DNA from 2 places in the Duganella hordei genome. Region 2 is predicted to be linked to the other one. Evidence: riboswitches for the same ligand, from Rfam matches in the RefSeq annotation. Region 2 holds a riboswitch; the other holds the start of a gene.
The links. Region 2 has a riboswitch for glycine ahead of gcvT (glycine cleavage system aminomethyltransferase GcvT). Riboswitches for the same ligand answer to the same signal wherever they lie in the genome.
Positions count from the first base shown of each region.

Region 1: another riboswitch for glycine. It lies ahead of ABWW33_RS27330 (D-amino acid dehydrogenase); the one in region 2 lies ahead of gcvT (glycine cleavage system aminomethyltransferase GcvT).

Region 1 is NZ_BPWI01000017.1:386-15,561, forward strand. It holds gene ABWW33_RS27310 (ankyrin repeat domain-containing protein) at 1-428, shown strand, start outside; gene ABWW33_RS27315 (hypothetical protein) at 437-640, shown strand; gene ABWW33_RS27320 (hypothetical protein) at 637-1,047, shown strand; gene ABWW33_RS27325 (IS110 family RNA-guided transposase) at 1,145-2,407, opposite strand; glycine riboswitch at 2,800-2,897, shown strand; glycine riboswitch at 2,905-3,007, shown strand; gene ABWW33_RS27330 (D-amino acid dehydrogenase) at 3,062-4,333, shown strand; gene ABWW33_RS27335 (tetratricopeptide repeat protein) at 4,375-5,295, shown strand; gene ABWW33_RS27340 (LysR family transcriptional regulator) at 5,317-6,288, opposite strand; gene ABWW33_RS27345 (MBL fold metallo-hydrolase) at 6,398-7,342, shown strand; gene ABWW33_RS27350 (response regulator) at 7,390-8,022, shown strand; gene ABWW33_RS27355 (YoaK family protein) at 8,019-8,675, opposite strand; gene ABWW33_RS27360 (DoxX family protein) at 8,662-9,072, opposite strand; gene ABWW33_RS27365 (amidohydrolase) at 9,186-11,099, opposite strand; gene ABWW33_RS27370 (XapX domain-containing protein) at 11,099-11,365, opposite strand; gene ABWW33_RS27375 (sensor histidine kinase) at 11,541-14,567, shown strand; gene ABWW33_RS27380 (response regulator) at 14,564-15,176, opposite strand, start outside.
Region 2 is NZ_BPWI01000016.1:48,315-63,490, forward strand. It holds gene ABWW33_RS26825 (hypothetical protein) at 1-219, opposite strand, end outside; gene ABWW33_RS26830 (hypothetical protein) at 243-500, opposite strand; gene ABWW33_RS26835 (ArsR/SmtB family transcription factor) at 509-841, opposite strand; gene gcvP (aminomethyl-transferring glycine dehydrogenase) at 933-3,827, opposite strand; gene gcvH (glycine cleavage system protein GcvH) at 3,928-4,308, opposite strand; gene gcvT (glycine cleavage system aminomethyltransferase GcvT) at 4,345-5,466, opposite strand; glycine riboswitch at 5,542-5,650, opposite strand; glycine riboswitch at 5,656-5,754, opposite strand; gene ABWW33_RS26855 (ATP-dependent Clp protease proteolytic subunit) at 5,907-6,467, shown strand; gene ABWW33_RS26860 (hypothetical protein) at 6,520-6,732, opposite strand; gene ABWW33_RS26865 (methyl-accepting chemotaxis protein) at 6,891-8,693, opposite strand; gene ABWW33_RS26870 (DUF1631 family protein) at 8,911-11,499, shown strand; gene ABWW33_RS26875 (LysE family translocator) at 11,512-12,177, opposite strand; gene ABWW33_RS26880 (glutathione S-transferase family protein) at 12,197-12,820, opposite strand; gene ABWW33_RS26885 (phosphatase PAP2 family protein) at 12,966-13,592, shown strand; gene smc (chromosome segregation protein SMC) at 13,686-15,176, shown strand, end outside.

The DNA.
Region 1 (15,176 bases), on a different contig from region 2:
AGCAATTTGTGCGTGATGATTCAGCTTTAGTGGACACTCAGACAGCATTCGGTCCTCTATTGCATGTTGCAGCAGGCGCTGGAAATTTGGAGGCTGTAAAACTACTTCTATCCTTTGATGCCAATATTAACGCCAGGGGAGGAACCTTTGGCGGTGATGCCCTAAATTATGCTGCATCAAAGGGCCAGGTAGAAGTCTGCAAATATCTCCTAAGCCAAGGAGCTGAGTTTGACGTAAGTGAGCCGGAGAGAAATGCGCTTTTCAGCGCAATCTATGTTGGTAGTACCGAGCTGACTAAATTGTTCATTGAGCACGGGATTGACTGCACTGTCGCCTATACAGGCCAGTCAATGACAGACATGGATGCGAGAGCATTTGCAATCGAACGCGGACAAAAAGAGGTTTTGACAGTTTTGCTTGCTTATTAAATTGAGTCGTGAAGCCAGCAACCGGCCAGCAGCAGACATGCGAGGAAATCGTGACAGAACAGCAGGCTGAATCTCGCTTCTGGGAGCTTTGGGAGAAAATTGAAAGAGAGGACACGGTTGAAAGCAGCGTGCCTGATCTTGAGCTATCGCTATTGGAGCTCCTGGCTTTTATGAAGTCTCAACTTTGCGTCTTGATTTTGGAAACGATATGAATACGAGTGAGCTGAAGGCGAAATTTGGAACTGAAGCAGAGTTGAATCGACTTTGGCTTTCGCACCTTGAGTGTTATGGAATCCAGATAGGCGTGACGGTTACACCGGGAGGCTCGGAAACGGAAACATTGAAAGCCGCGTGGGGGCTTGTAAGAGACGTCTCGGCTTGGCTATTGAACAATAGCGCGCTACTGCCCGAAAATGAGCGATACGAAATCATAGTTGGATGGAGCTGTTCGGTGCGCCCTCAGCGAGGACAGATATTTAAAACTGGGGGGAGTGCTGAAGAACTTCTTAAAATTGTTGATGCGCCCACCTATGAGAGTGTTATTACAGCCGACCACTCGCCGCTCCGTCAAAATTGGCAAAAAGATGTATCCACGCGCTTCAAGAATATTGGTTCCTAGCTGGATGGACGAATAACTGACAAAGCCCAATCGTGGTTCCGCTACGGCGAATTCATTAATAAATGCGAAGGTCAGCATCACGCCCTGAGGTGCTCCGTCAAGCCGCAGGCGCAGTTGAATTGCCGAGGGCAGAGCCTTTCTGCCGCAGTTTTGCCATGTACCTTGCTTCATCGTAGGGCACGCGGTTCTGCCAGCAACGGAAAAGTATGCGTACCCATTTGAAGGCTAAAGCTCGTACAGTCGCTTGGTAGGAACTTCCCTTGGCACGCTGTTGTCGATAGTAGCTGCCTGCCCAGTCCGACTTGTTGATGGTCTGGCCTGCCCACTCAACAAATGTCTGGCGAACAAAGGTCGGGCACTGCCATCGCCAGTGCACCCAGCTTTTCTTCCCACTTCGCTCAGTCACTGGTGCCACACCTGAGTATTGCTGCAACTCCTTCGCGGAAGCGAATCGTTCGCGTTGCTCGCCAAACGCCACCAGGAGTCGCGGCGCCAGTGTGGGACCTGCTCCTGGCAAGGCCGCGAATAATTCAAAATCCGGCAGGGTTGGGGCCAGACGGGCAATGGCATCGTCGAAGCGTTCGATGGCCTTTAACGCGACTTTGATTTGTTCAATCAACACCAGTGTTTCCAGCAGATGCGGAGCAATGATCGCCACGTCCCGCGTCAATGGTCTCGCGGCGTTAATCGCCGCCATCCTCGCGTCAATTACCGATGCACGTCTGGCGTTATGCTGCTTGAAGAACCTATCGAGAGTTGCTGGGCGCGCGCCCTGAGCTTTTTCCAAGGTCGGCCAACGTGTGATGAAATCACAGAACAAAATGGTGTCATGGTGGTCAAACCATTCCAGAACTTGAGGATAATACTGCTTAAGTGTATTGGTGAGGCGATTGGTAAACCGGGTCTTGTCACCAATGAGTTCGCGGCGCCGTTCGACGAAACTCAGCAGTGCCCGCATTGCCGGACTCTGCGGCTCGATAGGCTTAAAGCGCTCTGGATGACGTAACAATAAATCTAGCGCTAGTTCGGCATCCGTGGGGTCGTCTTTTGCGCGGCTCGGCTTAAACGCCTGACGGTACTTGGCCAGTGTTGCCGGATTAATCGGAAACAATACGAGAAAATCGTACTTTTGCAGCGCGTAGACCAACGGCCCTTTCGTCAGTTCTAGACCGATGGCGATCTTGCCGCCGTAGCGCCGATGCAAGTTGCTAACCCACTCGTCAATGTTCGCAGCCTGGCTTGAAAAGACTCCAAACTCTCGTTGGGTGCTGCCGGCTTCCTGCAAGCAGAAATCATGCTTTGCATCGGCCCAGTCAATGCCTATGTAGACGGTGAAACACGCCTCGTCGAAATGGTTCATCAGACACCTCCGAAGTGCTAGGATGATCAATGGGATCATGCATGCTTGTGCTCTTCGAAGGCAATATAGCGAGCCGGTCGGACGGCAAACCCTGAGTATTCGTTTTCGAACACAAGCGCACCTGCGGAGCCGAAGCTAAAGCGGCGAACATCGGATGTTTGGGGCGGAATATTCGTGGTCCGCAGGTGCATGTCCCGCCTTCCAATCACAACACCATTGATCTTTCTAGTGTTGAGAAAAACGAGACGGACTAACTATAAAGGGGCGGAAGCCGCCTGTCGCCTTTCGTAATCTTTGAGGTCAGATCCCGAGCGGACGGCCTCGCAAAAAATAATCGTTTGACGCCCCCTGCTTTTGTTGTAAGCTACCCCTTTGCAAAATGGCCACGAGCCAACGCAGTATCGGGAGAGCCTGTCCAGGAACCCACCCGCACAGCGCCGAAGGAGCAACCGCCCCGGAAACTCTCAGGCAAAAGGACCGATACCGCATTCAAACTCTGAAGAGCAGCCGGACAGACGTCACCCGGCGCACCGAAGGAGCAAGCAGCGTCGCTACCCACGGTCGTTGTGAATCTCTCAGGTCCAGAACAGAGGGGGTGTCCCTGCGCATGTCGCGCATCGACCATTCCCCTTGACGTGCTGGAGCTTTACCCTCATGAAAACCATAGCTATCATCGGCGGCGGCATCACCGGCGTCACCACCGCTTACGCACTCGCCAAGCGCGGCTTCAAGGTCACGCTGCTGGAACGCCATCGCTACGCGGCGATGGAAACCTCGTTCGCCAACGGCGGCCAGCTGTCCGCCTCCAACGCCGAGGTCTGGAACCACAGCGGCACCATCGTCAAAGGCTTGAAGTGGATGCTGAAGAACGACGCGCCGCTGCTGGTCAATCCCAAGCCCAGCTGGCACAAGCTGTCGTGGTTTGCCGAATTCATCGCCGCCATCCCGCACTACCGCGACAACACCATCGCCACCGCCAAACTGGCCGTGGCCGCGCGCCAGCATCTGTTCAGCTGGGCCGACGAGGAAGGCATAGACTTCGACCTCAAGCGCGAAGGCATCCTGCACATCTACCGCAACCGCGAAGGCTTCGAGCGCGCGGCTGAAGTATCGAAGCTGCTGGCACTGGGCGGCCTGCCGCGCCGCGCCGTCACCCCCGAGGAGATGCGCGCCATCGAGCCGACGCTGGCCGGCCAGTACTACGGCGGCCACTACACCGAAAGCGACAGCTCCGGCGACATCCACAAGTTCACCACCGGCCTGGCCCAGGCCGCGCAGCGCCTCGGCGTCGAGCTGCGCTTCGGCCAGCGCGTGACCGCCATGCATGCCGACGCCACCGGCGCCACTGTCACCGTCGAGCAGGAAGGCGGCGACGACACCAGCCGCTACGACGCGGTGGTGGTCTGCGCCGGCACCGCCAGCCGCGCAATGGCGTCCATGCTGGGCGATCACGTCAACGTCTATCCGGTCAAGGGCTATTCGATCACCGTGCACCTGGACGATGCCGCCAGCCAGGCGGCCGCGCCCAACGTCAGCCTGCTCGACGACGCCACCAAGCTGGTCTGCAGCCGCCTGGGCGAAGACCGCTTCCGCGTGGCCGGTTCGGCCGAATTCAACGGTTTCAACCGCGACATCCGCGCCGACCGCATCGCGCCATTGCTGAACTGGGTGCAGCAATGCTTCCCCGGCGTCAGCACCCGCAACGTGACGCCGTGGGCCGGCCTGCGCCCGATGACGCCGGACCTGATGCCGCGCGTGGGCCGCGGCAAGGCGCCGACAGTGTTCTACAACACAGGCCACGGCCACCTGGGCTGGACCTTGTCGGCCGCCACGGCGGACATTATTGCCGAAACGGTACTGTCCGCCCTGGGCGCTGCCTGCTCCAACGTGGGCCAGCGCACCGCGCAAGCCTTGAAAATGGCGTAAACTGCCATCATCTTGAGCCTGTCCCTACAAGGAGATCTGACATGACGGCAAAATCTATCGCACGTATGACCCTGCTGGCGAGCGCCCTGGCGCTGGCGACGCCGGTGTTTGCGGCCGAGCCTACGATCCACGAGGTCTATGTAGCGGCCGAAGCGGGCAAATACACCGAAGCGCAGGCATTGATGGACCAGGTCCTCAAAGCGCATCCAAACAGCGCCACGGCGCACTTTGTCGAAGCGGAGTTGTTGGCCAAGCAAGGCCAGTTCGCCGCCGCGCAAGGTGAGCTGGCGACGGCTGAACGCCTGGCACCCGGCCTGCCGAAAGTGAATCCAAGCGCGGTGGCCAAGTTGCGCGCACTGCTGGCGGACGGCCAGAAGCCCAAGGCCAATTACAGCCAGCAACAGCCGCGCAACAGCAATGCCGGCTACAGCAGCGGCGGCTATAACAACAGCCCAAGCAGCGGCATGCCATGGGGCACCATCCTGATCCTTGGCGGCGGCCTGCTGGGCTTTATCTGGCTGGCGACGCGCTTCATGTCGCGCCGTAACGCGCAAGCCAACGGTCCTGCCGGCTTTGATCCAAGCGGCCAGGCGCCTGGCTACGCACCCGGCGGCTACCCACCGCAGGGCGGCTATCCGCAGCAGGGTTATGGCCCCGGCTATGGCCAGCCGCAAGGCAGCGGCATGGGTTCGCGCATCATGGGCGGCCTGGCGACCGGCGCCGCGGTTGGCGCGGGTATCGTGGCAGGCGAAGCGATTGCGCGCCAGTTCACCGGCGACCACGGCTCGTCGGGCAACCACGACCAGCCGCGTAACGACATTGTCTACGACGATCCGTCGCGTGATGAACTGCTGCGCCGCGACGACATGGGCGGCAACGACTTCGGCACCAGCGGCGGCTGGGACGATGGCGGCGGCAGCAGTGGCGGCGACAGCGGCGGTGGTGGCGGCGACTGGGATTAATTCACTGAGATTAGGCAGTCCTCACGGGGCGCGGCGCTCGCCCGCCCCGGCAGCCATCATCGCAACATCCCAATACGGCGGATCGCCGAAATACTCCCGTAAATAACGTACGAACAGCTGTGCCTTGGCCTGGTTGGAGCGGCCCGGCAGGTGCACGGCGTGCACCGCCGATTCGCTCGGATCGCGCCGCTGGCGTTCGCCGCCTGGCGCCAGCCGGATCATCGGAAACACCGGCACCAGCTGGCCGGCCACGATCGCGTCGCTGACCAGCCAGTTCGCCAGATGCACGATGCCGCCGCCGGCGATGGCCGCGTGCAGCAGCGAATCCGTATCGTCGCAACGCAAATTGCCCTTGACCGCCAGCGGCTGCCCCTGGTTGACGCCCTCGAACCGCCACCAGCCGCTCGGCATGGTGCGCCCCATGACACTGAGACACTGGTGCTTCAGCAGATCGACCGGAGACTGCGGCCAGCCGTGCCGCTCCAGATAGGCCGGACTGGCGCTGACCACGCGGTGCTGCGTCACCAGCCGCGTCGCCACCAGGCTGCTGTCCGGCAGCACGCCCACCCTGACCGCCACGTCGACACGCTGCGCGCCGAGATCGACGATATCGTCGCTGACGTGAAGCTCCACTTCCATCTTCGGATAGCGCTGCAGAAACTGCGCCACCGCTCCCGCCACATGCAGCCGCCCGAAGGCGGCGGGCGCGGTCACCGTCAGCAGGCCGCGCGGCTCGCTGTCCATCTCCTGCACGGCGGCCTTGCCGTCGGCCAGTTCTGCAAGGATGTTGCGGGCGCGCGGCAGGAAGCGGTTGCCGGCATCGGTCAGTATCACCTGGCGGGAGCCGCGCAACAGCAGGCGCGATCCCAGTTCGGCCTCCAGCGCGTCGAGCTTGCGCGAAACCGAGGACACCGCCATTCCCAGCTCAATGGCGGCGCGCGACAGGCTGCCGCTATCCACCACGGCAACCAGGCAACGCAGGGTATCGATCATGACTTTCCTTTTGCAGATATTGCAAAGACATTTTGCATTAATCCATATTGTGCCATTTTTTGCAAAGCTGCATACTTCATTCCATCAAAACTTCTTAAGGAAAAGAATCATGAAACTGAGCACAATCGCAGCCGCCCTCGCCTTCGTCGCCACAGCCCCAGCCATGGCCGCCGCGCCGATGGCCGGCACCAATGCCCCGGGCTTTTTCCGCATCATGCTGGGCGACTTTGAAGTGACCGCCATCAGCGACGGCACCGTCGACCTGCCGATGAACCAGCTGTTGCAGCAGCCGGCCGCCAAGACCGATCTGGCGCTGAAGAACGCCTACATCGGCAGCCCGACCGAGACCTCCGTCACCGCCTACCTGGTCAACACCGGCGGCAAGCTGGTGCTGATCGACACCGGCGCCGGCGGCCTGTTCGGCCCGACGCTGGGCAAGCTGCTGGCCAACCTGAAAGCTTCAGGCTATCAGCCCGAGCAGGTCGATGAAGTACTGCTGACCCACCTGCATCCGGACCATGTCGGCGGCCTCGCCGCCAACGGCAAGGCGGCCTTCCCCAACGCCGTCGTCCACGCCGACAAGCACGACACCGACTTCTGGCTGAGCCAGGTCAACCTGGACAAGGCGTCCGCCGACAGCAAGGGCTTCTTCCAGGGCGCGATCGCCTCGCTGACGCCGTACGTCGCCACCAAGCACCTGCAACCGTTCAGCGGCGCCGCCGAAGTCACACCCGGCATCCGCGTCGTCACCAGCTACGGCCACACGCCGGGCCACGTCAACTACCTGGTTGAGAGCAAGGGCAAGAAGCTGCTGCTGGTCGGCGACCTGATACACGTGGGTGCCGTGCAATTCGACCATCCGGAAGTGACGATCGGCTTCGACAGCGACCAGAAGACCGCCGCCCTCGCCCGCAAGCAAACCTTCCAGGCCGCAGCCAAGGACGGCACACTGATCGGCGCCACCCACCTGCCGTTCCCGGGGCTGGGCCATGTGCGCGGCGCCGGCCAGGCGTCGTTCCAGTGGGTGCCGGTGAATTACAGCCAGCTGCGCTAGAGTCCACCAGTCAGGCAAGTGTCAGCGAATACCGTCATAATGCGGGGATGAGCACCATTTCATCTCCCATCAACGTCCTTGTAGTAGACGACCATCCCTTGCTGCGCATGGGTTTGGTCGAAGCCATCTCCAGCCAGGCCGACATGCGCGTGGCTGGCGAGGCCGGCAACGGTCGCGACGCGGTCGAGCGCTACGCGGCCCTGCGGCCCGACGTCACCATCATGGATATCGCCATGCCGGAGATGTGCGGCGTCGAGGCGCTGCAGGAAATCCGCCGCGAGCACGCGAACGCGCGCGTCGTCATGCTGACCACCTACAAGGCGGACGCGCAGATCCTGCGCGCCGTGCAAGGCGGCGCCGCAGGATTTTTATTGAAAAGCACCCTGCGCAAGGAATTACTGGACACCATACGCGGCGTGCACCAGGGCCAGCGCCGCATTCCGCCGGAGATCGCGATGGAGCTGGCGCAGCACATGGGTCAGGGTCCGCTGAGCGCGCGCGAGACGGAAGTGTTGAATCATGTCGCCACCGGCCACTCCAACCGCCGCATCGCCGAGCAGTTGTTGATTTCGGAAGAAACGGTGAAGGCGCACATGAAGAACGTGCTGGCCAAGCTGGCCGCCAACGACCGCACGCACGCCGTCACCATCGCCCTCAAGCGCGGCATCATCACGATTTAATCGCTGGCGGTGCTGGCCAGCCATAGCAGGATAGCGCACGGCAGCAGCAGGCCGTTGAAGCCGACCGCGATATAGGCCAGCGCGCCGCTGATGCAGCCGACGCAAAACGCCAGCACCGGCCAGACCAGCTTCTTCAGGCGCGCCCGCGCCTCGGCGTCGCCGCGCAGCGTGTCGACCAGGTCGATGACCAGCTGCGTCACGTTACCAGTCATCACCGTGGTGGCCGCCACCTTCCCCAACAACAGCTTGCCGTAGGTGTTTTGCACCGCCATCGCGCCCGCGCACAGCATGCCGGTCAGCAGCGTCAACGGCGCGGCCGCGTCCAGCATCGGCGACGCCCGCCACGCGCAGACGACGGTGGCCGCCATCAGCGCCAGCTGCAGCAGGAAGCTGTTGCGCAACTGGCGGGCGCCGGAACGCTCCCAGTGCAATATCATCAGCCGCCCGAACGCGACGAACAGGATGAACACCGGGAACACCAGCAGCTTGATCAGCACATCGTGCGACGGCGTCGCCATGGCGCGGCCGATCAGCACGAAGTTGCCCGTCACGTGGGCCGTGAACAGGCCGAACAGGCCGATGAAGCCCAGCGTGTCGACGTAGCCGGCCAGGAAGCCCAGCGCGGCGCTTTGTCTGGAGTCACCGCGTTCCATCTGCGCCTTTCTGCAGGTCGAGCCAGGCCACCAGCAGGAAGGCGCCGGTCAGGCCGAGATGCTCGAAGAAGCTGTTGGCGGCCATGAAGCGCTCCATGCCCGCCATTTCCCAGAAACGATTGGCGACGAAGGTCGCCATCAGTGTGAAGGCGCCGAGGAAGCCGGCGCCCAGCCAGCGGTAAAAGCCGGTCAGTATCATCGCCGAGGCGGCCAGCTCGCCGGCGATCACCAGCGCGGCCATCGGCCCGGCCGGCGACAGGCCGAAGTGCTGCATCTCGCCCACGGCGGCGCCGAAGTCGGTCAGCTTGTTGATGCCGCCCTGCAGGTAGGCCGAGCACAACAGCAGCAGGCAGATCCAGCGTATCCAGGGTGAGGATAGGCGATTCTTCAGATTCATCAGGTATAGCTCCGTGTTAGCACGTCGTTCCCGCGCAGGCGGGAACCCATAGAACGCTGACGAAATATATTCAGCATGGATTCCCGCCTGCGCGGGAATGACGGTAGTGGTGGTTAAACGGCCCAGCAGGCGCAACCCAGCGCGCCCCAGAAGCCCTTCAGGTCGGCGATCGGCAACTTGCTGGTCCAGGCCGTGGCATGCTGGTGGCCGTGGACGTTGCACTGGTGCGCGCAGCCGCAGGCGGCCTGCTGCTGCCGCAATTGCTGTTGCTGCTGCTTGCGCTGCTCCAGCTCCTTCAACGCCGCGCGGTTGTTGCCGATCTGCTCGCCCCAGCCGGCATAGCCGCCGAAGCGCCGCACCGGCGACCAGTCCGGCATCGCCGGCGGCGGCGCCTGGTCGTAGCCGGCGAACTCGCCGGCCGCGTAGACGATCTTGCCGCCTACGATGGTCAGGCGCGACGACATGTCGGCGATCTCGCTTTCGGCACAGGCATAAAAATCCTTGTCCGGCACGATCAGGTCGGCTAGCTGGCCCGCTTCGATGCGGCCCTTCTTGCCGACCTCGTTCGAGAACCAGGTGGTGTTCTCGGTCCACATGCGCAGCGCCGTTTCGCGGTCCAGGCAATTGGCGCGCGGGTACAGCTGCATGCCGCCGACCGTCTTGCCGGTGATCAGCCACGACAGCGACACCCAGGGATTGTACGAAGCCACCCGCGTGGCGTCGGTGCCGGCGGAGACCTTGACGCCGGCCTCCAGTATCTTCTTGACCGGCGGCGTGGCCTCGGCCGCGCCGTGGCCGTAGCGCTCGACGAAGTACTCGCCCTGATAGGCCATGCGGTGCTGCACGGCGACGCCGCCGCCCAGCGCTGCGATGCGGTCGATCGACTGGTCGGAGATCGTCTCGGCGTGGTCGAAGAACCAGTTCAGGCCCGTCAGCGGAATCTCCTGGTTGACGCGCTCGAACACGTCCAGCGCGCGGCTGATGGTCTCGTCGTAGGTCGCGTGCATGCGCCACGGCCAGCGGTTCTGCGCCAGCACGCGGATCACGCCGTCCAGGTCGTCCTCCATATTGCCCGCCATGTCCGGGCGCGGCTGGCGGAAATCCTCGAAGTCGGCCGCCGAGAAGGTCAGCATTTCACCGGCGCCGTTGTGGCGGAAGTAGTCGTCGCCCTGCTGGTACTTGACGGCCTGGGTCCAGTTCAGGAAGTCTTCCTTCTCCTGCTGCGGCTTTTGCGTGAACAGGTTGTAGGCCAGGCGTATCGTCAACTGCCCGGCATCCGACAGCTGCTGGATCACCTGGTAGTCCTCGGGATAATTCTGGAAACCGCCGCCGGCGTCGATGGCGCCGGTCACGCCGAGGCGGTTCAGTTCGCGCATGAAGTGGCGGGTCGAGTTGAGCTGGTATTCCAGCGGCAGCTTGGGTCCCTTGGCCAAGGTCTGGTACAGGATGGCGGCGTTGGGCTTGGCCAGCAGCAGGCCGGTCGGATTGCCGGCGCCGTCGCGCAGGATCTCGCCGCCGTGCGGTTCCGGCGTGTCCTTGGTGTAGCCCACGGCGCGCAGCGCGGCGCCGTTCAACAGCGCGCGGTCGTACAGGTGCAGGATGAACACCGGCGTATCCGGCGCCACGGCGTTCAGCTCGGCGATGGTCGGCAGGCGTTTTTCGGCGAACTGGTGTTCGGTGAAGCCGCCCACCACGCGCACCCACTGCGGCGCCGGCGTGATCGCCACCTGCGCCTTCAGCATGGCCATCGCGTCGGCCAGGCTGCGCACGCCGTCCCAGCGCAGCTCCAGGTTGAAGTTCAGCCCGCCGCGTATGATGTGGCAGTGGTTGTCGATCAGGCCGGGCAGCACGCGCTTGCCTTGCAGGTCGATGACCCTGGTGGCCGGACCGGCCAGCGCCATGATCTCGTTGGCGCGCCCCACGTGGGTGAAGCGGCCGTCCTTGATGGCCACCGCCTCGGCGTGCGGGTTGCCGCGGTCGAGCGTGGTGAACAGCCCCCGGTGCAGGATCAGGTCAGGACTTTCCATTATGCATTCCCCTTGGTTTCATCGGACTTTTGCGCGGCCGGCAGCTGGCCGAAGCAATGCGGCTTGACCTGGTCTTCCAGCCACGACACCTTGGCCGCCTCCGGCCGCCACAGCTGGCGCAACAGCGGCGGCAACTGCTCGCCCACCAGGATGCCCAGCAGGCCGACCAGCGCGATCACCGGCGGCGCCGGCGAACGGACATTCAAAAACCCGTAGATCAATCCGACCAACAGCCCCACCGCCAACGACACAATATACAGTTTCATGGTTCGACTCCTTTAAAGCATAAGAGTACCTTCCAGCCACCGCCGGCGCCCCTCTCTTATTGCAGGGGTATTTCAGCAAAACCTCAGTAAAAATACCGATGGAAGCGTTACCATAAAGTGTTAAACTGCCGGCAAGCCACTGTTACTTAATCTGTAGCTTACCCGGAGCTTCCCCATGTCCGCCCCCTCATTGCTGTGTTCTGTGCTGTGCAGCCTCGCGCTGTGGTCGGCCCAGGCGCAAGCCGAGCCCACGGCCCGGCCACGCCTGCTGGAACAGTACACCCATACCGCATGGGGTGCGATAGAAAACGGCCCGGTCGACGTGCTCGCGCTGGCGCAAGGCGCCGACGGCTGGCTGTGGCTGGCCGCCTCCACCGGCCTGTTCCGCTTTGACGGCAAGCGCTACGAGCGCATGGACAGCGTCGAAGGCCATTCGCTGCTCTCCTCCAACGTCATGGCGCTGTACGCGCCGCCCGAAGGCGGACTGTGGGTCGGCTACCGCATGGGCGGCGGCGTCAGTTATTTCCATCAAGGCCAGGTCCAGCACTACACCGAAAGCCAGGGCCTGCCCGGCGGCACCGTCAGCCACATCGCGCGCGCGCCGGACGGCAGCATCTGGGCCGCCACACGCGACGGGCTGGCGCGCCTCGCCGCCGGCGCCCGCCGCTTCGACGCCATCGGCGCCGCCGCCGGACTGCCGTCGCGCCGCGCGCGCCAGATCCTGTTCGACCGCAGTGGCCGGCAGTGGGTGGCGATGCAGGGCGGCGTCTACAGCCGCGCCGGCGCCGACGCATCGTTCCGGCCGGCCTGGCCGCGCGGCGACCTGGCCAACCTGGTCGAGGCGCCGGACGGCTCCGTGTGGGCCGGCGACACGGTCGACAGTTATTACAAGATGGCGCCCGAGGCGGTGTCCGGCAAGCCGGCGGCCCACCCTGCGCTGCTGGCCAACAACCTGCATTTCGACCGCGATGGCGGCATGTGGCTGTTCCGCACCGGCGGCGTGGAACGGCGCGCCGCCGGCCACCTGAACGAGCCCGGCCAGGTGCTGACGCCGGAGCGCGGCCTGAGCGGCGGCCTGCCGCAAAGCTTTCTGCAGGACCGCGAAGGCAACGTCTGGATAGGCACGGCGGCAGGCGTCGACCGCTTCCGCCGCAACCGCTTGCAGTCGCTGCCGCTGTCCTCCGATTTCGACCACCCGGCCATCGCTCCCGGTCCTGGCGGCGGCGTCTGGGCCGGCGAACGCGTCGGCCCGCTGCGCGCGCTGGCTTCCGACGGCCAGCGCGGCCAGCCATTGAAACAGGCCATCTCCGCGCTCTACCGCGATCCCGACGGCGTGCTCTGGGCCGGCAACCAGAACGAGGTCTGGCGCATGGGCGGAAATGGCCAGCCGGCTGCGCGCTACCCGCTGCCGCCGGAGGCGCAAGGCTACGAAGTGCAGGCCATGGCGCGTGCGCGCGATGGCGGCCTGTGGGTGTCGGTGGTGCGCGCCGGCCTGTACCTGCTGAAGAACGGCGTGTGGACCGGCAACGGCGCGCTCCCCGGCCTGCCCGGGCGCTTCCCGCACGCGCTGGCCAGCGGCGCCGACGGCGTGGTCTGGGCCGGCTACATCCGCAGCCAGATCGCCCGCATCGACGGCCAGCGCGTGACGCTGTTCAACGGCGACCAGGGCCTGGAAACCGGCCCGGTGCTCAGTCTGCACCAGCACGACGGCCAGTTGTGGGCCGGCGGCGAACGCGGCGTGGCCTGGTTCGACGGCAAGCGCTTCACCATGCTGCGCGGGCGCAAGGGCGAGCCGTTCCGCGGCGTGTCCGGCATCGCGCGCACGTCCGGCGGCGAACTGTGGCTGTTCGGCGCCGACGGCTTGAGCCGCATCGATCCGGCCGAACTGGCGCGCTTCAAGCAGAAGCCGGACTACGAAGTCGACTTCGAACGCTTCGACGCCCACGACGGCCTGACCGGCGCCGCCTCGCAGCTACGGCCGATGCCGTCGATGGTGCAGTCGGACGACGGCCTGCTGTGGCTGGCCACCGCCAACCAGATCAGCTGGATCGATCCGTCCCACATCGCCCGCAACCGCGTGCCGCCGCCGGTGATGGTGCTGGGCGTGGCCGTCGGCGACCGGCATTACGCGCCGCTGCCCGGACTGGTGCTGCCGAAGTCCGCCAACAGCCTGCGCATCGACTTCACGGCGCTGAGCCTGAGCATTCCCGAGCGGGTGCGCTTCCGCTACCGGCTCGACGGCGTCGATCTCGACTGGCAGGACCCCGGCACCCGCCGCCAGGCCTTCTACACCAACCTGGAAGCGGGCAGCTACCGCTTCCGCGTGATGGCCGCCAACGAGGACGGTGTCTGGAACGAGCGCGAGGCCGGCCTCGATTTCACGATCCCGCCGACATTCGCGCAGACCGCGTGGTTCAAGGCGCTGTGCGCGCTGGTGCTGGTGGTGGTGCTGTCGCTGCTGTACCGGCTGCGCGTGCGCCAGGTCACGCGCCAGCTGCAGCAGCGCATCGAAGCCCGCGCCGACGAGCGCGAACGCATCGCCCGCGCATTGCACGACACCTTCCTGCAAAGCGTGCAAGGCCTGATGCTGCGCTTCCAGACGCTGCTCAAGCGCCTGCCGTCCGACGGCGAGGCGCGCCCGCTGGCGGAAAAAATCCTCAACCAGGCCGACCAGGTGCTGATCGAGGGCCGCAACCAGGTCAGCGGCCTGCGCAGCCTGCACCGGTACGCGGCCGACTTGCAGCGCATGTTCGGCGAGCTGGGACAATCGCTGCGCGAGGAACACGCGGCCGGCTTCGCGCTGATCGTCACCGGCCAGCCGGCCAGGCTGCACGAGGCGGCCGGCGAGCATTTGTACGGCATCGGCCGCGAAGCGCTGCTCAACGCCTTCCGCCACGCCGACGCGGAACGCATCGAACTGGAACTGGGATACGGCGACGACGAATTGACGCTGCAGGTGCGCGACAACGGTGGCGGCATGGACCCGCAGGTGCTGCGGACTGGCGCGCGTCCCGGCCACTGGGGCCTGACCGGCATGCGCGAACGCGCCGCCCAGATCGGCGCGGAACTGGAGTTGTGGAGCCAGCCCGGCATGGGTACGGCGGTGCGGCTGAAGGCGCCGGCGGCCCGGGTCTACAGCCACAAACGCCGCCCCGGCGCACTGCGCCGCGTGCAGGAGTGGCTGTCGAAGGACGCCGCTTAAAACCCCAGGCCGCAGGCGTGCAAATCGATGATGCCGCGTTCGATCGCCATCGTCACCGCGTGGGTGCGGTCGCTGGCGTTCAGCTTGGCCAGGATGCTCTTCATGTGCACCTTGACCGTCTCTTCCGAAATCGACAGGTGCATGCCGATGCGCTTGTTGCTCTGGCCTCCGGCCACCAGCTGCAGCACCTCGGTTTCCCGCTTGCTCAGGGAGCTCTCGTGCCAATGCTCGGCGATGCCGCTGGCCACCACCGCCGGGATGCTGCGGCGGCCTTCATGCACGCAGCGCACCGTCGCCAGCAACTCCTTGCGCAGCATGCTTTTCAGCAGATAACCGGCGGCACCGGCGGCGATCGCGCGCTGGGCCAGCACGTCGCCCTCGTAGGTGGTCAGCACCACGATGCGGGCATTGGGAAATTCCTTGCGGATGGCGATAGTGGCATCGATACCATTCATGTCCGGCATCTGGATGTCCATCAAGGTCACATCGGGCAGCAGCTGGCGATAGCAGTCGATGGCCTGGCGGCCATTGGTGGCCTCGGCCACCAGGCGCATGTCGTCTTCGTCGGCGATGACGCTGGCGATGCCCTCGCGGAACATTGGATGATCG
Region 2 (15,176 bases):
CTCCCACAGCAGCACCGGCAGCATCTGCAGCGGATAGCGGATGCCGAGCGCGCACAGCAGGCCGAACGCGGCCAGCATGCAGTTGACGAAGCCTTGCATCAGGCCCCACGGCTGGGCGTGATGGATCACGCCGGGCCAGATCACCAGGCCCAGGCCCACGGCGATGATCAGGTACACGGTTCTCAGCATATACAGGCGTAACAACGATACTTGATGCATGGCGTGGCTCCTTAAAAAATGGATTACTCGACTTCCTTCAATACCTTCTCGACCTGCGCCAGCCGCGACTGGACGTCGGCCAGCGATGCGCCCATGGCCTTCAGCGCGGCTGCCGTTTCGGCCTGAGCGGCCGCCGATTTCTCGGCGATCTGCCGGTACTCTTCATCGTTCTCAAAACGCAGCCTGGCCTGCTTGACCGCAGCCAGCGCGCGCAGGCCGAAGACCGCGACGATGGCCGCCAGCGGCAGGGCCAGGGTTAACAAGTAGATGTGTTCGGACATGATGGCCTCTAGGTTTCAGTGTTGTTGGACAGGGTTTTCGCCGCCTCGGCGATCAAGGCCGGGGTCAGCTCGACGGCAAAGGCGTTCACTTCAAAATAGTTCAGCGCCTTGCCGTCGGTGGACAACTCCAGCTGGCTGGCGACCAGCCCCGCGTCCTGGAGCTTCTGCAGATGCAGGTGCAGCAAGGGCCGGCTGATGCCCAGCTCGCGCGCCATCTGGCTGACGTAGTTGCGTCCGCCCGCCGACAGCGCGGCGATGATGCGCAGCCGGTGCGGATTCGACAGCGCCGCCAGCATGGCCAGCAGCTGGTCTCCGGTGGGGGGTGGCGTTTTCGATTTCATATGTAAAGAATATCTGACAGGTGTCAGCATGTCAAACACTTTAGGCGAAAAAAAGCCCGGCGTGTGCCGGGCTTCGTGAGGAGCGGGTGATTTACTCGTAGTCGCTCATCGGCGCGCAGCCGCAGAACAGGTTGCGGTCGCCGTAGACGTTGTCGGCGCGGCCGACCGGCGGCCAGTACTTCTGCTTGCGCAGCGACGGCACAGGGTAGGCCGCCACTTCGCGGCTGTACTTGCGCTCCCAGACGTCGGCCGTCAACACCTCGGCCGTGTGCGGCGCGAACTTGAGCGGGTTGTCCAGCTTGTCGAATTCGCCGCTTTCAACCTTGGCGATCTCGCCGCGGATGGTGATCATGGCGTCGATGAAGCGGTCCATCTCGGCCTTCGATTCGCTCTCGGTCGGCTCGATCATCAGGGTGCCCGGCACCGGGAAGCTCATGGTCGGCGCGTGGAAGCCGAAGTCCATCAGGCGCTTGGCCACGTCCTCGTTGCTGATGCCGGTGGCATCCTGCAGCGGACGCAGGTCGATGATGCACTCGTGCGCCACCAGGCCGTCGTGGCCCGAGTACAGCACAGGGAAGTGCGGCGACAGGCGGCGCGCCATGTAGTTGGCGTTCAGGATCGCCGTCTCGGTGGCCGCGGTCAGGCCTTCGGCGCCCATCATCGCGATGTACATCCACGAAATCGGCAGGATGCTGGCCGAACCGTACGGCGCCGCGCTGACCGAGCCGATGCCGGCGTTGTCGCGGATATAGCCGTTCGAGCGCTGGTTGGGCAGGAACTTGGCCAGGTGCGCGCCGACGCCGATCGGGCCGACGCCAGGGCCGCCGCCGCCGTGCGGAATGCAGAAGGTCTTGTGCAGGTTCAGGTGCGACACGTCGCCGCCGAACGAGCCCGGCGCCGCGACGCCGACCAGCGCGTTCATGTTGGCGCCGTCGATGTAGACCTGGCCGCCGTGGCCGTGGACGATCTCGCACAGTTCCTGGATGCCTTCCTCGAACACGCCGTGGGTCGAAGGGTAGGTCACCATCACGCAGGCCAGGTTCTTCGAGTGCAGCTCGGCCTTGGCCTTCAGGTCGGCCAGGTCGACGTTGCCGCTGGCGTCGCAGGCGGTCACCACCACCTGCATGCCGACCATGTTGGCCGATGCCGGGTTGGTGCCGTGCGCCGACGACGGAATCAGGCAGATGTTGCGGTGGCCTTCGCCGCGCGAAGCGTGGTAGGCCTGGATCACCAGCAGGCCGGCGTACTCGCCCTGCGAACCGGCGTTGGGCTGCAGCGACACGGCCGCGTAGCCGGTCAGCGCGCACAGCATTTCTTCCAGCTGGGCGATCATCTCGCGGTAGCCGACGGTTTGCGCGTCCGGCGCGAACGGGTGGATGTTGGAGAACTCGGGCCAGGTGACCGGGATCATCTCGGACGTCGCGTTCAGCTTCATCGTGCACGAACCGAGCGGGATCATGGTGCGGTCCAGCGCCAGGTCCTTGTCGGCCAGGCTGCGCAGGTAGCGCAGCATTTCGGTTTCGGAGTGGTAGCGGTTGAACACCGGGTGCGTCAGGTAGTCGCTGGTGCGCGCCAGCGATTCCGGGAACGAGCGCGAAACAGCCGCTTCGACGGTGTCGAAGTCCGGGCCGTGGGCCGGACCGCCAACCGGATGCGCGAACACGGTCCACAGCAGCGCGATGTCTTCGCGGGTGGTGGTCTCGTCGAGCGACACGCCGACGTGCGAGGCGTCGATCACGCGCAGGTTGACGCCGTGCGAATGGGCCGACGCGTGCAGCTGCTCGGCGTTCTTGACGGCGACGGTCAGCGTGTCGAAGTAGCTGTCGTTGACGACGGTGTAGCCCAGCGTCTTCAGGTTGGACGCCAGCACGCCGGTGTAGCGGTGCACGCGCTTGGCGATCTGCTGCAGGCCTTTCGGGCCGTGGTAGACGGCGTACATCGACGCCATCACCGCCAGCAGCACCTGCGCGGTGCAGATGTTGGAGGTGGCTTTTTCGCGGCGGATGTGCTGTTCGCGGGTTTGCAGCGCCAGGCGGTAGGCCTTGTTACCCTGGGCGTCGATGGTGACGCCGACCAGGCGGCCGGACATGCTGCGCTTGAATTCGTCGCGCGTGGCCAGGTAGCCGGCGTGCGGGCCGCCAAAGCCCAGCGGCACGCCGAAGCGCTGGCTGTTGCCGACGACGACGTCGGCGCCCCATTCGCCCGGCGGCGTCAGCATGGTCAGCGCCAGCAGGTCGGCGGCGACCACCACCATCGTGCCCTTGGCCTTGATCGTGGCCACGTCGGCCGCGTAGTCGCGCACCGCGCCGTTGACGCCAGGGTACTGCAGCAGCACGCCGAAGGCTTCGCCGATGCCGGCCAGCTCGGCCGGATGGAAGCCGCGCACCTCGATGCCCAGCGGCTTGGCGCGGGTCTCGACCACTTCGCGGGTCTGCGGCAGCACGTCGTCGGCGACGTAGAACACGGCAGATTTCGATTTGCCCACGCGCTGCAGCAAGGTCATGGCCTCGGCGGCGGCGGTGCCTTCGTCCAGCATCGAGGCGTTGGCGATGCCCATGCCGGTCAGGTCGGTGACGGTTTGCTGGAAGTTCAGGATCGCTTCCAGGCGGCCCTGCGAAATCTCCGGCTGATAAGGCGTGTAGGCGGTGTACCAGGCCGGGTTCTCGAAGATGTTGCGCAGGATGACGCCCGGCGTCAGCGTGTTGTAGTAGCCCTGGCCGATCAGCGACTTGAGCACCTTGTTCTTCGAGGCGATCTTTTTCAGCTTGGTCAGCGCTTCCTGTTCCGGCATCGGCTGCGAGTACGCGCCCAGCGGCAGCGCGCCCTGGTTGCGGATGTTGGCGGGAACCAGGGCGTCGATCAGGGCGGCGCGCGAGGCGTAGCCGAGTACCGACAGCATGGCTTCCTGTTCGGCGGCGTCAGGGCCGATGTGGCGGGCGATGAAGGCGTCGCGGGCTTCGAGTTGGGTCAGGCTGGTGCGGGTCATGATATGGGGGCGGGGAGCTGAGTAAGTGAGCGGGGCGGCAAATCAGCCGCTGCCGTCATTCCCGCGCAAGCGGGAATGACGGTGCGGCGTGGCGGCGAAATTACGCTTCGGTGGTCTTGCCGTAGGCGGCGGCGTCCATCAGGCTGTTGATCGCTGCGGCGTCGGCCGGCTTGATCTTGAACAGCCAGGCGCTGTAGGCGTCGGTGTTGATCGATTCCGGCGCGCTGGCCACGTCTTCGTTGACGGCCACGACTTCGCCGGCGATCGGCGCGTAGATGTCGCTGGCCGCCTTGACCGATTCCACCACGGCCGCGTCGTCGCCGGCGCCGTAGGTGGTGCCCACTTTCGGCAGTTCGACGAAGACGATGTCGCCCAGCGCGTCCTGCGCGAACTCGGTGATGCCGACGGTGACGGTGCCGTCAGACTCAGCGCGTACCCATTCGTGGGATTCGGTGTACTTCAGGTCTGCAGGAATATTCATGTAAGGCTCCAGAGGGTAGGTGTCAGGGGTACTAATTTATACAGCAAGGATTTTACCGTTACGCACGAACGGCAGCTTGACGACGGACGCGGCCAGCTTCTTGTCGCGGATCTCGACGTGCACGGTGTCGCCGACGGCCACGCCGTTGGGCACGCGCGCCAGCGCGATGGCCTGCTGCATGGTCGGGCTGAAGGTGCCGCTGGTGATCTCGCCGACGGCGTCGGTGCCGGCCACGACGACCTTCTGGTGCGCGCGCAGCACGCCGCCTTTTTCACGCAGGATCAGGCCGACGAACTGGGCGTTCTGGCCCATCGCCTGCAGCGCGGCCTTGCCGATGAAGTCGCGCTCGGCGACCAGGTCGATGGTCCAGGCCAGGCCGGCGTCCAGCGGGTTGACGGTTTCGTCCATGTCCTGGCCGTACAGATTCATGCCCGCTTCCAGGCGCAAGGTGTCGCGCGCGCCCAGGCCGGCCGGCTTGACGCCCGCCGCGGCCAGCGCGTTCCACAGCTTCTCGGCCTGGTCGGCGGCGACGCCGATCTCGAAGCCGTCTTCGCCGGTGTAGCCGGTGCGGGCGATCATCGCCTCGCCGAACACAGGGCTCTGGGCGAAGGCCACGTTGAACGGCTTCATGTCGGCCGTGCCTTCCTTCGATTCCGGGATCACCTGCCACACCTTGGCGCGGGCGTTCGGGCCCTGCACGGCGATCAGGGCCATGGCGTTGGCGCCGTCTCTGCGCTGGGTGATGGTCAGGCCGCTGTTGGTGGCGGTGTTTTGCTGCTGCATCCAGGCCACGTCTTTTTCGGCGGTGCCGGCGTTGACCACCAGGCGGAACCAGCTCTCGTTGATGAAGTAGACGATCAGGTCGTCGATGACGAAGCCCTGCGGGTTGAGCATGCACGAGTACAGCGCCTTGCCCGACACCTGCAGCTTGTCGACGTTGTTGGCCAGCAGGCCGCGCAGGAAGGCGCGCGCGTTGTCGCCCTTGATGTCGACCACGCACATGTGGGCCACGTCGAACATGCCGACGTCGGTGCGCACGGCGTTGTGTTCCTCGATCTGCGAACCGTAGTTGACCGGCATGTCCCAGCCGCCGAAATCGACCATGCGGGCGCCGGCGGCGCGGTGGGCGTTGTTGAGTGGGGTAGCTTTGAGCGTCATGATTCCTCGGTCCAATTCGAATAGGGGTTAACAGAACATACAAGGAACGGCTAAAAAGCTGATTCCACAATGATCGCAGACCCCTCTGTCCTTGGTACCTGAGAGATTACGGAGAAATGGATCTCCGCGCGCCCCTTCGGTGGGCCGCCGGCATATGCCGCGGCCGCTCTCCAGAGTTGAGCCAAACTGGCCCCTTGATCGGTCCTTTTGCCTGAGAGTTTTTGGGTAGTGCCCCTTCGGCGGCTGCTCCGGCGAATTCGCCCGGCAACCCTCTCCCGATCAAGACTCGGGAATATATGTCAGAAGGGCGATATTGTCAATCTTGACGGCAACGGTGGCGGCAATGGCGGCAACAATACCCGCGCACGAATGAATGCAACAATAAGGCCGGCAAAACAACTATTTGCTAGAATAAACCACACCTATTCGAGAGCCCAGCCATGAGCCAAGATTCAACTACTTACGAGGGCCACGCGTGGTTCACCCTGTCCGGCGACGTCAACAGCGACATGGTGCGTCGCGTGTTCGACGCGGTCGCCGACATGACGGAGGACCGCATCACCACCGCCCATATCCTGATCCAGTCCAACGGCGGCTACGTCAGCGACGGCATCTGCCTGTACAACTACCTGAGCAAGCTGCCGATCCGCATCTGCACCTACAACGCCGGCGCGGTGGCCTCGATCGCGGTGATCCTGTTCCTGTCCGGCTCGGAGCGCTACGCCAGCGACACGGCGCGCTTCATGGTGCACAAATCGCACGCCAGCGCGCCGCACGGCGCCCGGCCGGACGCGCTGCGCATCATCGTCGAGGGCTTGCAGGCGGACGACGCCCGCACCGAGCAAATCCTGCGCGAGCACGTGCAGCTGACCGCCGAGCACTGGCGCATCCACGAATATTCCGATTTGCACCTGACGGCGTCCGAAGGCCTGGTGGTGGGGATGATCAATGAGGTGAAGGATTTCGCGCCGCCGCGCGGACAACGGGTGGCAAACATCTGATGCGGCGCCGGGGCTGGCGCCGCAGTGACCGCCGCTGGCCTCGCCGGCTTATTCAGCGGTCTTGATTACCGGAGCCGCCGGACTGTTTCTTGCCGTCGTTTTTGTGGCTTTGACGGCCGGCCTCCACGTGCTGCTCATGGGTGCCGCCCTGCGTGCCGCCGCTGCTGCCGCGCGATCCGCTGGACGAACCCTGGCCGCCGGACTGCTTGCTGCTGCCCTGGTTGGAGCCTTGTTTACTACCGCCACCTTTTTGATTCGAGTTCATTTTGATTCCTTTGCGAAAGTGAAAGAACGTACTCGCCGGATTCGCGCCGACACTTGAAATTCCGCCGCGTTTCAGGTGTGGCAATGATGCGTTTTCGTGTAGGGGATCGCTATCGGAATTCCTCTTGGTGGCGTGTAGGAGCATGCCTTGCTGCCCGCTTAAAATTCCTCCCACTCGGCCTGCTGCGCGGCGCCGCTATTTCCTTTTGCGCGCTTGCCGCCGGCCGCCGCCGGTGCGCCGGTGCGCACCTGCTTGCGGCGCTCGGCCGGCTTCGGCAACGCCCGCAACGGCTGCCGGACTTCCGCCGAGTCCGCCAGATCCACGGCCGGTTCGGCAAATTCGCCATCCGCAGCGCTGCCGCGCGCCGTCCGCCGCCCGCCTGGCGGCGCATGCCGCCCGGCGGGCGCGGCCTGCGCCGCGTCGCCATCAGGCACGGCAAACACCTCGATAGCCTTGCCCAGCTTGTCCGTCTCGCCGCGCATCGCCGCCGCGGCGGCGGCGGCCTGCTCGACCAGCGCGGCATTTTGCTGGGTTGCCTGGTCCATCGCCGCGATGGCCTGGTTGACCTGTTCCAGCCCGGTGGTCTGTTCGGCGCTGGCATCGGCGATCTCGCCGATCAGGCCGGTGACCCGCTTGACGCTGCCGACCACCTCGTCCATCGTATTGCGCGCCTGGTCGGCCAGCTGCGTGCCGCGCGCCACCTTGTCGACCGAATCGTCGATCAGCTGCTTGATCTCGCGCGCCGCCGCCGCGCTGCGCTGCGCCAGGTTGCGCACCTCGGACGCCACCACCGCGAAGCCGCGCCCCTGTTCGCCGGCGCGCGCCGCCTCGACCGCCGCGTTCAGCGCCAGGATATTGGTCTGGAAGGCGATGCCGTCGATCACGCCGATGATCTCGGCGATCTTCTTCGAGCTGTCGTTGATCGACGCCATGGTGCCGACCACCAGTTCCACGTCCGAGCCGCCGCGCACCGCCACGGCCGAGGCCGACAGGGCCAGCTGGTTGGCCTGCACCGCGTGATCGGCGTTTTGCTTGACGGTGGCTGTCAGCTGCTCCATCGCCGACGCGGTCTCCTCCAGCGACGCCGCCTGCTGCTCGGTGCGCGCCGACAGGTTCAGGTTGCCCTCGGCCATCTCCGCCGCCGCGCCGCCCAGCGCCCGCGCGCCGCCGCGCACCTGGCCGATGACCGCCAGCAGGCTGTCGTTCATATGCTGCATGGCCCGCAGCAGCTTGCCGGTTTCATTGTCCGACGTGACATCGATGCGGTTGCCCAGGTCGCCGTCGGCGATGCGCTGGGCCACCTGCATCGCCTGCCGCAGCGGCGTCGAGATCGAGCGCGCCAGCCACAGCGTCAGCAGCGCGCCGCCGAAGATCGCCGTGCCCAGCAGGCCGGCGGTGACCACCCGCGCGCCGCTGTACAGCTCGTCGGCCGCGCGGCCCGCCTGCTGGCTGCCGTCCATCTGCGCGGCCAGCAATTTGTCGAGCGTGCCGTTGAGCCCGTCCAGCAGCTGTTGCGAGCGGCCCTTCAGCAGCGCGCCGGCCTGCTCGCGGTTGCCGGCGGCAGCCAGCGCGACCAGCTTGTCATGCTCGGCGCCGAACTCGCCGCTCTGGCGCAGCAGTTCTGCAGTCGCCGCCGGCGAGTCGTCCAGCAGCCGCGCCAGCTGTCCGCTGTTGGCGCGCAGCGCGGTCATCGCGTCGGCCAGCTTGCTGTCGGCATCGGCGATACTGTCCTTGTCGGCGACCACCACATGCTGCAGCTTGCGTACTTCCTGCAGATCGTTGCGCAGCGACAGCACGGCTATCGTCCGCGGCAGCCATTTGCCGGATAATTCAGACGAGGCTTGGTCGATGGCGCTCATGCGCGACAAGGCGTTGACGCCAAGCAGCACGCTCAGACTGAGCACGGCGGCAAAAGCGGCCAGCAGCTTGCTGGACGTTTCCAGGTTATGTAAGAATTTCATGGTGATCCTTGGTGTCGGCGGAAGGCGGGAGGGGAGTTTGTTATGTTAAGGAAACCTCAACCTTGTCGTTTGAGTCGGGTCAACAGTGGCAAAAAAGTTGCTGAAAGTCAGGAAAATACGCAAAAAATCACACAGTCTTTCCATTCATGTATTGCCATGTGGAAATAATGTGCAAGAATGTGGTATCCCGATTGAATACGCCTGAGCAGGTCCGACCATGGTTGCAACTTCCACAACATCCGCAGTGCCGAAAAAGACGGTTTCGCCGCGGCATGCCTTGCTGGAAGAGTTGATCGGCATCGCCACCAAGCATGCCGGCGACCAATACCTGGAACTGGCCACCAAGCTGGCCGGCGCGCTGATCGACGCCACCGACGGCGACACCCGCGCCATGCAGCTGCGCATCCGGGCCGGCAACCAGCTGCGCAACCGCAATTTCGCCTTCCTGCACCTGGCCAGCGGCACGCTGGAAAAGGCGCTGCGGCGCGAGATCGCCGAACTGGCGCCGGCCGCCAAGGGCCAGCCGCGCGAGGCCGAGCAGCCGCTGTCGCTGGTGCCGTACGAGGAAATGGACAACAAGGTGGCGCTGGGCGGCGTCAGCAAGCCGTTCGAGACGCTGTACTCCGATCAGTTGCAGACGCTGAACGTGCGCCTGGCGTTTCTGCTGGACCGCGACATCCTGCGCGGCAGCCAGAATCCGTTCCGTCCCGAAGTGTTCCTGGTCGCGCTGCAGCAGGCCTGGACCGAGTTCGACACCGAGCCGGAAGCGGCGCCGCTGCTGCAGCCGTTCATCAAGCCCGGCATGTTCATCGAGCTGGGTCCGATGCTCGACGCGCTGAACCTGGCGTTGCAGAGCAAGGGTGTGCTGCCGGGATCGGTGGACGGCTACAAGGGCCGCAAGACCGACAAGTCCAAGGCCGCCGCGCCGTCGCGCGTGCGCGGCAACCAGGCGGCGCTGGCGCAGCAGTTGCGCCAGTTCTTCGCCTCCAGCGACGTGGCCGGCTCGGCCGCCGGCGAGATCGTCGACAACATCGCCGGCGGCTTGCTGGGCGTCGACCTGAGTATTCCCGATCTGCCGATGTCGGCGCTCAACGCCGGCGCCGCATGGGTGCCGAATGCCGCCGGACGCGGCGCGGCCGACGGCGTCGTCGCGGCGCCGGGCTTCGTCGCAGCGGCCGGCTCCCAAGCGGTCGCTGCTGGCGGCTTTGCGCCTGTCGGCGGAGCGATGCAAATGCCGGCCGGCGCCATGCCCGCCGGGGCGGTGCAGGGGGCGGGCGGCGTCTGGGTGCAGGGCCCGGCGCAAGGCTTCGTGCCGGGCTTGAGCAACGAGGACGCGCAGCGCCTGTCGCAGATCGGCGCCAAGCAGCCATTGCTGGCATACCTGGCCCAGCTGCAAAAAGCGGTTCCCTATGAATCCATCGGCACCCTGGGCGCGGTGGCCGGCGCGGCCTCCGTCCCGGGCGTGGCGGCCTCGCCGATGCCGGCCGTGAACGGCGCGCCGGCTGCGGCGGGCGATACGGCCGTTCCGGGCAATGTGTTCTACCTGCCCAACATCAAAGCCAGCATGCCGCAGGGCAGCTTGTCGCGCACCGATGAAAGCACGATAGACCTGCTGTCGGCGATATTCGACACTGTGTTCCGCGATCAAAACATCTCGCAGGAAATCCGCGACCTGATCCGCTTCCTGCAGATCCCGGTGCTGAAAGCTGCGCTGGTCGACAAGAATTTCTTCTTCCAGGAAGCCCACCCCGCGCGCCGCCTGATCGACCTGCTGTCGCGCATGGGCTGGGAGCAGCGCAAGGGGCCGGAAGACCCGCTGTTCCAGGCGATGCAGCGCAGCGTCGACCGCGTCGGCCGCGACTACGATCACGAACTGTCCGTCTTCACCGAGGCCGTCAACGAGCTGGAAGCGTCGATCCAGGCCGAAGAGCGCGCCGCCGCCACCGCCATCGCCGAGCCGATCGCCGCCGCGCTGAAGCAGGAAAAGATGTACGAAGCGGGCAAGCTGGCCAAGAACGCCGTGGCCTTGCGCATCGGCACCGGTGAAGTGATCGCCGTGGTCGAAGCCTTCCTTGAGCAGCGCTGGGTTTCGGTGCTGACCATCGCCTACAGCATCGAGGACGACAAGCCGGGCGCCGTCAACAACGCCACCAAGACCATGGACGACCTGATCTGGAGCGTGCGTCCCAAGCTCAACGCCGACGAGCGCAAGCAGCTGATCGCCAAGCTGCCCGGCCTGCTGTCGACGCTGAACAAATGGCTGGACGTCATCAAGTGGCAGGACGCCGACCGCCTGCAATTCTTTGCCGAGCTGGCCGAGTGCCACGCCTCCATCGTGCGTGCGCCGCTGGAGATGTCGGCGGAACGCCAGCTGGAGATTTCGATGCAGGTGGCCCAGCAGGCCGCCGAGCGCCGGCTGGAACTGCAAGCCAAGGCCGAAGCCGCGGCAAAGGCCGCCGAGGAAGCGCGCGCCCAGCAGCAGCCCGATCCGGAAGAGGAGGACGCCGCCATCGAAGTCGACAGCCTGGCGCGCGGCATGTGGCTGGAGTTCGAACAGGAAGACGGCGGCAGCCGCAAGGTCAAGCTGGCGTGGATCAGCCCGCTGCGCACGCTGTACATCTTCTCGACTGCGGAACGGCAGGAAGCGTTCTCGATGTCCGGCGAGCAGCTGGCCAAACGCTTCCGCGAGCAGACGGTGCAGGTGGTGCGCACCGAAGGCGTGGTTGCCGTCGCGCTGTCGCAAGCCCTGGCCCGCAACGCAGACAACGACGCCTCGATCGACCCGCCAGCCTCCGCCTTCGGCTGACGAAGGCCGTTCTTACTTCGAGTTGGTCAAGGTGAGCAGGGCGCCGCCCATGCCGACGAAAATGACGCCGGTGGTGCGCTTGGCCAGGCGGGTGCGGGCGATGCTTTGCTTGACGCTGCGCTTCAGCCACGACGCGCACGCCACGTAAAAGAAGTGGGACAGCAGCGTGCAGCTGGTGAAGGTCGACGTCAGCAGCAGGAAGCGCACCGGATCCACGTGATCCGGCGGCATGAATTGCGGGAACACGGCGGTGAAAAACAGGATCGCTTTCGGATTGCTCACCGCAACCAGCAGGCCGCTGCGGAAGGTGCTCAGCCGGCTGGCCTGGGCCGTCTCGGCCACGTCTTGCGCCGCCCCCGCCGTGGCGGCGGCCTGCGCCGTCTCGGTCACCAGTCGCGCGCCGCGCCAGGCCTTGATGCCCAGGTAAATCAGGTAAGCCGCACCGGCCACCTTCAACGCGGCGAAAGCCAGCGCCGACGTCTTCAGCAGCAGGCCCAGGCCCGCCACCGCCGTCGTCGCCACGATGAACACCCCCAGCGCATTGCCTGCCGAACTGTAGAAAGCCCGCCGCGCACCCATGGTGGTCGCGGTCGAGATCGCCATGAGCACGCCCGGTCCCGGGCTGAACGCCGCGGCCAGCGAAACCGATAAAAATAACAGCCAGGTCGAAACAGTCATTGCTAAACTCCCAAAAAGGTCAGGGTAGGCCGTTGCGGCCATGGGTGAGAAAACCGTCGCGCTCGCTCAAACGGTCGAACCAGGCATCGACCGACGCCAGGGCCGGTCGCTCCATCGGCACCGAGCGCCAACGGTTTGCCGACAGCCCCAGAACGACGTCGGCCAGCGTCAGTTGCCCGCCGCAGACAAAAGCACCGGTCTCCGCAAGTTGCGCATCGAGCATCCCCATCAAGCGGTTCCATTCCGCCGCACTGGCGGCGATGGCGGCCGCGTCGGCATGCTTCGGGCTGCGTCGCACCAGCGCCATGAAAGCGTAGCGCCAGGAATTGTTCAGCTCCGTGGCTTGCCAGTCCATCCACTTCTCCACTTGCGCGCGCGGCATCGCCGTCGCTGGCAGCAGGTCGGTGCGGCCATGCTTGTGCGCCAGATAACGGCAGATGGAGTTGGATTCCCACAGCGGCTGCCCGTCGTCGACAATGACGGGCACCATCGCGTTGGGATTCAATCTCAGGAAGTCCGGCGTGTCGGTCGGCAGGAAACCGCTGCCGTATTGTTCCAGGCGGTAGTCCAGGCCGATTTCCGCGCAGGTCCACAACACCTTACGGACATTGATGGAGGAGGATTTGCCAAGTATGGTGAGCATGGCAAGAGTATGCCACGCCCCGCAAATGGCTGCAGGCGGCCTCAAGCTTTCATTTCTGTCTATTGTTGCACGGCAATTTTAGTTAAAATGTGCCGGCATATGTTTTAATGATGGTGCAGTGCAAAAATAACGGATAGGCGATTAGATGATGATGTGGTGGCATGGCTTGAGCGTAGTGGGGAGTCTGGCGGTTACCGGACCGATCGGCGTGGCGATAACCGTATGGCTGATGGCCGGCAAGTCGTGGCGGCTGACGGCGGCCTGGGTCTTGCTGTTCGGCGTCGGCATGGCGCTGGTCGTGGTCACCAAGATCGCCTTTATCGGCTGGGGCGTCGGTGTCGAATCGGTGGAGTTTTCCGGTTTCAGCGGCCACGCGATGCGTGCCGCCGCAGTGTTCCCGGTCGCCTGTTTCCTGGCCTTCCGTTCGTCGCCGGTGCCGGCCCGGCAGCTGGCCACGCTGGCCGGCGTGCTGCTGGCCGTGCTGATCGCCATGTCGCGCGTGTACGTGCTGGCTCACTCGGTCTCCGAGGTGATCACCGGCTGCCTGCTCGGCCTTGCCGTGGCCGCCGTCTTCATCTGGTACGCCAGCACCGAGCATCACCTGGCGCTGAGCCGGGTGCTGGTGGTGCTGTGCATCCCGATTCTGCTGGTGGCGCCGCGCGTGGAGCCGGTGCCCGCAGAAATGTGGATCACCCAGGCCGCGCTGTTCCTGTCAGGCCATGACAAACCGTACACCCGCGCCATCTGGCGCGAACCGAACCGCGTGCCATGACGGGCCCACTGCGACGGTATGCGTTTTCGGCCAGATTTGATACGCAAAATGGTATTATTGTGAACTTTTCCAGCCCACACTCCAGATAACAACGTGCGTCTATCTTCCATCAAATTGTCGGGATTCAAATCATTCGTTGATCCCACCAATTTCCAGGTGCCGGGTCAGTTGGTTGGCGTGGTCGGTCCTAACGGTTGCGGCAAGTCGAACATCATCGATGCCGTGCGCTGGGTGCTGGGCGAGTCCAAGGCGTCCGAGCTGCGCGGCGAATCGATGCAGGACGTCATCTTCAACGGCTCCACCCACCGCAAGCCGGCCGGGCGGGCGTCGGTCGAGCTGGTGTTCGACAACAACGACGGCAAGGCCGCCGGCCAGTGGGGCCAGTACGCGGAAATCGCCGTCAAGCGCACGCTGACGCGCGACGGCACGTCGACCTATTACATCAACGGCCAGCCGGTGCGCCGGCGCGACATCCAGGACATCTTCCTGGGCACCGGCCTCGGCCCGCGCGCCTACGCGATCATCGGCCAGGGCATGATCAGCCGCATCATCGAGTCGCGCCCGGAAGAGCTGCGCGTGTTCCTTGAGGAGGCGGCCGGCGTCTCCAAGTACAAGGAACGCCGCCGGGAAACCGAGAACCGGCTGCACGACACCCGCGAAAACCTGCTGCGCGTGGACGACATCCTGCGCGAGCTGAATTCGAACCTGGAAAAGCTGGAAGGCCAGGCGGCCGTCGCCACCAAGTTCCACCAGCTGCAATCGGACCAGGAAGAAAAGCAGAAGCTGCTGTGGCTGCTGCGCAAGATCGAGGCCGAGACCGAGCAGAAGAAGTATTTCCGCGAGATGGAGCAGGCGCAGAACGACCTGGAGGAACAGACCGCCAAGCTGCGCAACGTCGAGCTGTCGCTGGAGCAGATGCGCCAGGCGCACTTCGCCGCCGGCGACCGTCTGCACACCGCGCAGGGCAGCCTGTACCAGACCAACGCCGAAATCGGCAGCCTGGAAGCGCAGATCAAGTTCGTCATCGAATCGCGCAGCCGCCTGCAGGCGCAGCTGGCCGCGCTGACCGCGCAGCGCGACCAGTGGCAGCACCAGGCCACCGAATACGGCGGCCAGATCGAGGAAGCGGAATTCACACTGGAAGAGCTGTCGGCCAAGGTCGAGCAATCGCAGATGATGGCCGAGCAAAAGGCCGAGTCGCTGCCGATGCTGGAGCAGGTGTGGCGCGAGGCGCAGGTCAAGAGCACCGAGTCGCGCGCCCGCATCATGCAGGCGCAGCAGCAGCTGGAACTGGAATCGGCGCACCAGCGCAACGCCAACAACATCCTCAACGGCCTGGCCGTGCGGCGCGAACGCCTGCAGCAGGAAAAGAGCGGCTTGAGCATGCCCGACAGCGCGCACCTGAGCAACCTGCGCCTGCAGCTGGAGGAAAAGCAGCAGGCGCTGGAAGAGCAGGGCTTCCTGCTGGAGGAAGCGCAGGAGCAGCAGCCGAAGCTGGAAGACGAGCGCCAGGCCGCGCAAAGCCAGGTCAACACCGAAACCGCCGCCAACGCCCAGCTGGAAGCGCGCCTGAACGCGCTGCGC